3 regions of the Marinagarivorans cellulosilyticus genome follow, and region 2 is predicted to be linked to each of the others. Evidence: predicted binding sites of a transcription regulator. Region 2 holds the regulator's gene; each other region holds the start of a gene.
The links. The regulator sigma-54, encoded in region 2, starts transcription at its own class of promoters, with help from an activator protein. The targets are predictions, from matches to a motif close to TGGCACANNNNTTGCNNT.
Positions count from the first base shown of each region.

Region 1 (2,233 bases), 200 kb from region 2:
GCGGTGGTAGCGATGGCCGCGATGGTGTTAATGGGTTATCCCACACCGAGGCTAGCCAGTGTCAACCGGGTAAAGCCGGCGGCGATGGTGGTATTGGTGCCGGCGGTACAAATGGCGCTAGCGTGCATTGGTCGTTGGGCGTTGTGAGCTTTGGTACGGTTAAAGTTGACTTAAGCGGCGGCAATGGTGGCCGTGGCGGTACTGGTGGCGATGGCCAAAACGTACCGGACTTCGCAAAATGTACTGCCGCAGGCGGTAATGCAGGCGACGGTGGTGCCGGCGGTAGCGGCGGTAAAGGCGGAACATTCCGCTTTCACTACACATTGGCCGATGGCGTAACAGAAGACCTTACCAACAGTATTGAAGTGAAAATCTCTGGTGGTTTGCGTGGTAAGGGTGGCCAGCCTGGTATCGCGGGTATTGGTACATCTGGCCAGTACGTTAATAAAAAGTCATTAAGTGGTAGCCGCTCTTGGGTTGCTGGCGGCGGTGACGGCTCACAAGGTGATGCGGGGCGTTCCGGTGTGTCTGGCGGCAATGGCAGCTTAGATATTCGCTTGATTAGCAATGGTAGCGGCGCTACTGCCACACAAGCGCCCCAAAAAGAGGCTGAGCCAGAAGGCTTGGCTGAAAAAGTTAAAGCGCTCGAGCTGCTAACGCAAAAGCTCGAAGCTCGCATCCGTTTGCTGGAATTAGATAGACAGTAACGAATATCTCCTTTTTAAAACGCCTGCTATGCAGGCGTTTTTTTTGCCTGCCTCGTCCTCCCTTATAACTGAATGGCTGTTAGTGACGACAAAACCTATGCATTCGACTCGCTTCGCGCCAAAATAGTGCGCCGATGCATTTTGGTGCGCGCAAGGTGTTTTTTTTGGTGCCTTGTGGTGCGCTTGGGTGTTGGGTCTTGTTGGTGATTTTTGTGTAACCTATTGAATTGTATTGCTTTTATTTTGTTGGCAAACATCCTGCTATAGCTCAGGCACAATACTGCGGACACCGTAGTTAGATTTTAAAACAATATTGCTATCACTCTTGGAGAAAACATTATGAAATTGAGTAAAACTCTTATCGCTTCATCTGTTGCTGCTGTAATGGCTGCTGGTGTAATGGCTCCTGCGCAAGCAGAAGTTGAAGTCGGCGCTTCGGTTGGTGTGGCTAGCACTTACTTGTGGCGTGGTGCCGATCTGGGATCAGGCACTCCTGCTGTATCTGGTGATTTGAACGTTAGTGCTGCTGGTTTCTATGCCGGTATTTGGGGGTCTTCTGGTGATACCGGAGCTGGAACAGAATATGACTTGTATGCTGGCTATGGTGGTTCTGTTGGCGATTTTTCTTATGACTTAAGTGTATGGAGTTATAACTATCCGACGGGCGCTGGGTACACGGATGATAATGAAACTGATTTCACTGATTGGACTGACGCTGTAGTGAGCTTGGGCTACGGTCCTATGAGTTTTGCTGCTTACATTCCCGTTGGTAAAGATAATAGCTCAGGTGATTATATGTACTACACGTTGGGTGCTGATATTGGTGCATTCTCGTTATTAGTCGGCATGCATTCGGATGATGTTGGCGGCGGCGGCGCTGTTGGTCAGTGTGCACCTGAAGATGCTGGTGAAGCATGTAGCCCAGTGCATTTGAATGTAAGCTATGCCTATAACGATAACCTCTCATTTACAGTTAGTCAGTTCATCGCCGATGAGTCTGATGATGATGATATGAAGTTTGTGGTTTCTTACACCCTACCTTTAGGCGAATAATTTCAACCCAACCGCTCAGCATTAGCTGAGCGGTTTATTTTTATAAACGCAGCATAGTCTGCAAATTACTAGGAGCAGTCCGATGAAATTAATTACTGCTGTTATCAAGCCTTTCAAGCTCGATGCTGTGCGTGAAGCGCTTTCTGATATTGGTGTACAGGGTATTACTGTTACTGAAGTTAAAGGTTTTGGTCGTCAGAAAGGTCACACCGAACTTTACCGCGGTGCCGAGTATGTTGTGGACTTTTTACCTAAAACCAAGCTTGAGGTTGCAGTCGCGGACACTCAGGTGGATCAGGTTGTAGAAGCGATCAGCAAAGCTGCACACAGCGGCAAAATTGGCGATGGCAAGATCTTTGTATCGGCCCTCGAGCAAGTTGTACGTATTCGCACCGGCGAGACCGGCGAAGACGCCCTGTAATTTCGACGTTTCCGGAGATAACAATGGAAAACCAAATATTTGAATTGCAGTA
Region 1 covers NZ_AP023086.1:2,147,102-2,149,334, forward strand. Annotated here, with positions in the region: gene MARGE09_RS08390 (hypothetical protein) at 1-707, shown strand, start outside; gene MARGE09_RS08395 (TorF family putative porin) at 1,047-1,760, shown strand; gene glnK (P-II family nitrogen regulator) at 1,843-2,181, shown strand; gene MARGE09_RS08405 (ammonium transporter) at 2,205-2,233, shown strand, end outside.
Region 1: MARGE09_RS08395 (TorF family putative porin) is a predicted target of sigma-54. The motif match lies at 955-972, and genes of this name have one in related genera.

Region 2 (2,233 bases):
AATTAATTGTTGGAACAAATCATCTGCTTTTAACGCAGGTACACTGCTGGATATTAATTCAGCCAGCGCCTCAAGGGCGCGCTTTTTACTGGTACATTCGGTGCCGCACAGTACACGGTTCGCCGATAGCATTTTCTCTAGTGGCATAGATAACTCAGCCTTATAGCACTTAAAGCCAACTATTATACAAGTTGCTTGCGCTCGTTCGAGGGTGGAATTTGTAATGATTCTCGGTATTTTGCAATGGTTCGTCGCGCAACCTTAATACCTTGATCGGCCAGTAATTCTGTAATTTTAGAGTCGCTTAAGGGTTTTCGGGTATTTTCGGCAGCGACTAATTTTTTAATAATGGCGCGAATGGCTGTAGATGAGCACTCGCCGCCGGATTCGGTTGCCACGTGGCTGGAAAAAAAGTATTTAAGCTCGAAAATACCTTGCGGAGTGTGCATGTATTTTTGTGTTGTTACGCGTGAAATTGTCGATTCATGCATTTCGACCATTTCGGCAACGTCATGCAAAACCATTGGCTTCATGCCTTCGGCACCATGCTCCAAGAAGCCCTGCTGGCGTTCGACAATACAAGTGGCAACCTTAAGCAGTGTTTCGTTGCGGCTTTGTAGGCTTTTTAAAAACCAGCGCGCTTCTTGTAGGTTGTCTTTTAAATAGGTGTTGTCGCTGCTGCTATCGGCACGCTTAACCAGTGAGGCGTAATCAGAGTTGATTTTTAATTTTGGCGCAATGTCTGGGTTAAGTTGCACTTGCCAGCGGTTATTAGCCTTTGTAACAAATACATCGGGTACGACATATTCAGTGCTTGATTCGCTGATGGCGTCGCCGGGTTTGGGGTTTAAGCTTTGAATTAAAGCAATAGCGGCTTGAAGCTCGGGTTCTTTGACTTTGAGCTTGCGCATTAATTGTTTGAAGTCGCGGCTGCCGAGTAGCGGCAGGTAATCGGCGACGAGCGCTTTGGCTGTGGCAAAGCCGGGGGTGGATTCCGGTAGTTGTAACAGTTGTAGGTACAGGCATTCGCTAATGTTACGGCTGGCAACCCCTGGTGGGTCAAACTGCTGTACGCGGCGCAATACGGCGGCGACTTCGTCGTCTTCAAGGTCGGGGAAGACTTTCTGCATGCCCTCGAAGATGTCGTCCAAGGTTTGGCTTAGCATGCCAGAAGGTTCGACTGCATCAATAATCGCGGTTGCAATCTCGCGGTCGGTATCGCTCATGGGCGTGAGGTTTAGTTGCCACATCAGGTGGTCTTGTAAGGTTTCGGCGCTGGCGTTGCGCGAGTCGTAATCGAAATCTTCGTTTTCGGGGCGCGATAGGCCGCTGCCACTCGAGCCGCTTTGGTAGATGTCGTCCCAGCTGGTATCAACCGCTAAATCTGTGGGGATATTTTCGCTCCAATCGTCGCTGGCGGCAGGCTCGTTGGCATCATTGGTATTTTCTGGACTTGTTTCGGCAGCTTTTACAGGCGTCTCGCTATCGGCGGGTAATTCTGATTGCGCATTGCTTGCGCGTTCGGCATCGCCGCTGCTATCGCTAGCACCACTGTCTTCAGTGACTTCTAGCATCGGGTTATTTTCAAGAGCTTCTTGAATTTCGTTTTGCAGATCGAGAGTCGAAAGTTGCAATAGGCGTATTGCCTGCTGCAACTGAGGCGTCATGGTCAGCTGAGTGCCGAGTTTGAGTTGCAAAGAGTGCTTCATCGAAGAATAAATCCATCAAGTTTTTTGCTCTGCACAAATTGAGAGCGTCTTAAAGTGATTGTAGTCATCCCTGCGATGTACTGCAATGGCCTGTAAAAGCAAACTTTAGGCCATATCGAAAAAATCTAATGGTTGCGTGCTAGCGCTCAAATCGTCTAATGAATATTGACTTAAAGCTTGAAGTCTTGCCCAAGGTAGACTTCCTTGACTTTCTCGTTTTCCAAGACCGTATCCGGCGACCCGGAAGCAATAATGTGGCCTTCACCTACGATGTAGGCTTGTTCGCAAATATCCAGTGTTTCGCGAACGTTGTGATCGGTAATTAGCACGCCTATACCTCGGTCCCGAAGGTGCGAAACAATATGCTTAATGTCGGAAACCGAAATAGGGTCTACTCCGGCAAAAGGTTCATCGAGCAAAATAAATTTTGGGTCGGCCGCTAAAGAGCGGGCGATTTCAACGCGGCGGCGCTCTCCACCGGACAGGGCCATGCCGAGGCTGTCTTTGATGTGGGTAATATGGAA
Region 2 covers NZ_AP023086.1:2,344,474-2,346,706, forward strand. Annotated here, with positions in the region: gene MARGE09_RS09230 (PTS sugar transporter subunit IIA) at 1-147, opposite strand, end outside; gene MARGE09_RS09235 (RNA polymerase factor sigma-54) at 183-1,709, opposite strand; gene lptB (LPS export ABC transporter ATP-binding protein) at 1,880-2,233, opposite strand, start outside.

Region 3 (2,233 bases), 1.9 Mb from region 2:
TAGAGCGGTAGGGCTGGCAATCTGCGAGATTAGCCCCGCGTTGTCACTTCCAAAATTCGAATAGTCTCCATCGCTTCCTCCCTTGAAGTACCACAAATATCTGGCTCAGCTTTAAAGCCCTGGCACACGGCTGGGTAATCGGTTGTTTGCCAAATTTTGCATTGGTAATGTTCTAAATCAAGGTGAGTACAGATTTCTCCAGCCCGCTTGCCATTAGGCATGCCAAAATAAGGGCGCTGTATTGATGGTTCAATACAGCAGGCGCCACAGTGCGCTCTACATTCCATGGTGATTCTCGACTGAAAATAATTGGGGGTATTGTATGTTAAAAGTACTGGTTCCGATTGCCGATGGCAGCGAAGAAATGGAAGCGGTGATTATTATCGATGTCTTGCGGCGTGCAGGCATTGAGGTTTGCGTTGCTTCAGTAATGGCCGACAGAAAAGTCACAGCATCGCGCGGCGTAGAGCTTGTGGCTGATTGCCACATTGAATACTGTCAAAACAAACCTTGGGATATGGTTGTTATTCCTGGGGGAATGCCTGGGGCCGAATATATGGCCAAGTCGCAAGCTTTGCTGGATATTATTTCAGATCAAATATCCGCTCAGCGATGGCTAGCGGCGATTTGTGCGGCACCGGCAGTTGTTTTGGCGGCCAATGGTTTTATCACTGGAGCCTCGGCGACGTGTTACCCAGCATTTAGGCACATACTCGAGCAGCATAACGTCCATGCGATGATAGAGTCGGTATCTATCCATAACAAATTAATCACAAGTCAGGGGCCTGGTGCAGCGATGCAGTTTGCCTTAACGTTGGTTTCTTTGTTAGTAGGTGAAGTACAGGCCGATAAAATCGCACATGAAATGTGTTTTCAGCGAGAATAAAGCTTGCCAGTCGGCAGTTTGTTTGTTTAATGTTCAGATTGTTTGCTTGTTGAACGTGGCATGTTCCTCGCATTAGGTTTATTGACGAAACAAAAACGGCAATTTTTTGCCACCGTTGATAAAAACACATCAGGAGATGTTTTATGGCTGTCGCACAAACCAAGGCTGCTTTAGTAATGCAAGAACAAGCGGAACAACTGACGTCACATCAAGTAATTTCGCTACTTATGGATGGCGCAATCGAGCGCGCCAGTGGTTTAATTATGGCGATTCATGCCGGCAACGATGAAAATCGCGATATTTTAAATGCCAAGCTAAAAGCCATTATCAATGGTTTGCGTCAAAGTTTAGACTTTGAGCTCGGCGGCGCAGTTGCTCAGAACTTAGCGTCTTTGTATGAATATATGATTGAGCGGTTGACAGTCACTGAAGCCGACCAAGAGCAACTGCTAGAGGCGGTTACTGAGTCGCGACGCTTGATATCTGAAGTGAAGAGCGGTTGGGATAATATGGATTTGCGTGTGCCTGATTTAGCCCAAGGTGCCTAGTGTTAATTGCTCACTAAGCAAGGCGCTTTATTGTCGGCGCCTTGCTTAGCGATATTAGGCAATAAATAGGAAGTTTTTAATTAGCTCTTTCCCGCCTTCGGTTGCAAAGGATTCTGGGTGGTACTGAATGCCGTAAATGGGATAAGTGTCGTGCTGAATCGCCATAACTTCGACTTCCGAGTTGGATGCATCTGTAAGGCAATTGTTTAAGTAGTCTACTGGGTGTTTCCCCACTACCGCGGTAACCTTTAAGCAGGCCGGTAAAGTATCCGGTTTTGCCATTAGTGAGTGATAGCGCATTATTTCAATATAATTGGGTGTATTTAAAAATACTCCTGCACCTGAGTGCGTAATAGCGCTGGTTTTGCCGTGCATCGGTAGGGGCGCTTTTACGATATCGCCGCCGAAAACATGCGCAATACCTTGCATGCCTAAACATACGCCCAGTAATGGCGTTGTTTTACCTAGCGATTTTATAACCTCTGCGCAAACGCCAAAATATTCGGGGTCGTCGGGTGATCCAGGGCCAGGTGAGATAATAATGCGGTCGGGCGCTAGAGCTTTAATCTGATCAATGGTTAGCTCGTTGTTGCGTTTCACCATTATCGAAAATTGGCTGATCGTTTTTTTGTGCTGCTCTTCGCTGAGTATTTCGCCAATATATTGGTAGAGGTTGTAAGTGAACGAATCGAAGTTATCAATAATTAAAACTTTCATTATTTTTCTCCGCTCGCCGAGATAAACATTTTTAAAACGTTGTTGGTGCCGGCGAACTTTCGCTGTATTTCTTGGTATTCAT
Region 3 covers NZ_AP023086.1:4,223,750-4,225,982, reverse strand. Annotated here, with positions in the region: gene hda (DnaA regulatory inactivator Hda) at 1-11, shown strand, start outside; gene MARGE09_RS17340 (YkgJ family cysteine cluster protein) at 30-287, opposite strand; gene MARGE09_RS17335 (DJ-1 family glyoxalase III) at 323-886, shown strand; gene MARGE09_RS17330 (flagellar export chaperone FliS) at 1,030-1,434, shown strand; gene MARGE09_RS17325 (anthranilate synthase component II) at 1,489-2,151, opposite strand; gene MARGE09_RS17320 (anthranilate synthase component I family protein) at 2,151-2,233, opposite strand, start outside.
Region 3: MARGE09_RS17330 (flagellar export chaperone FliS) is a predicted target of sigma-54. The motif match lies at 943-960, and genes of this name have one in related genera.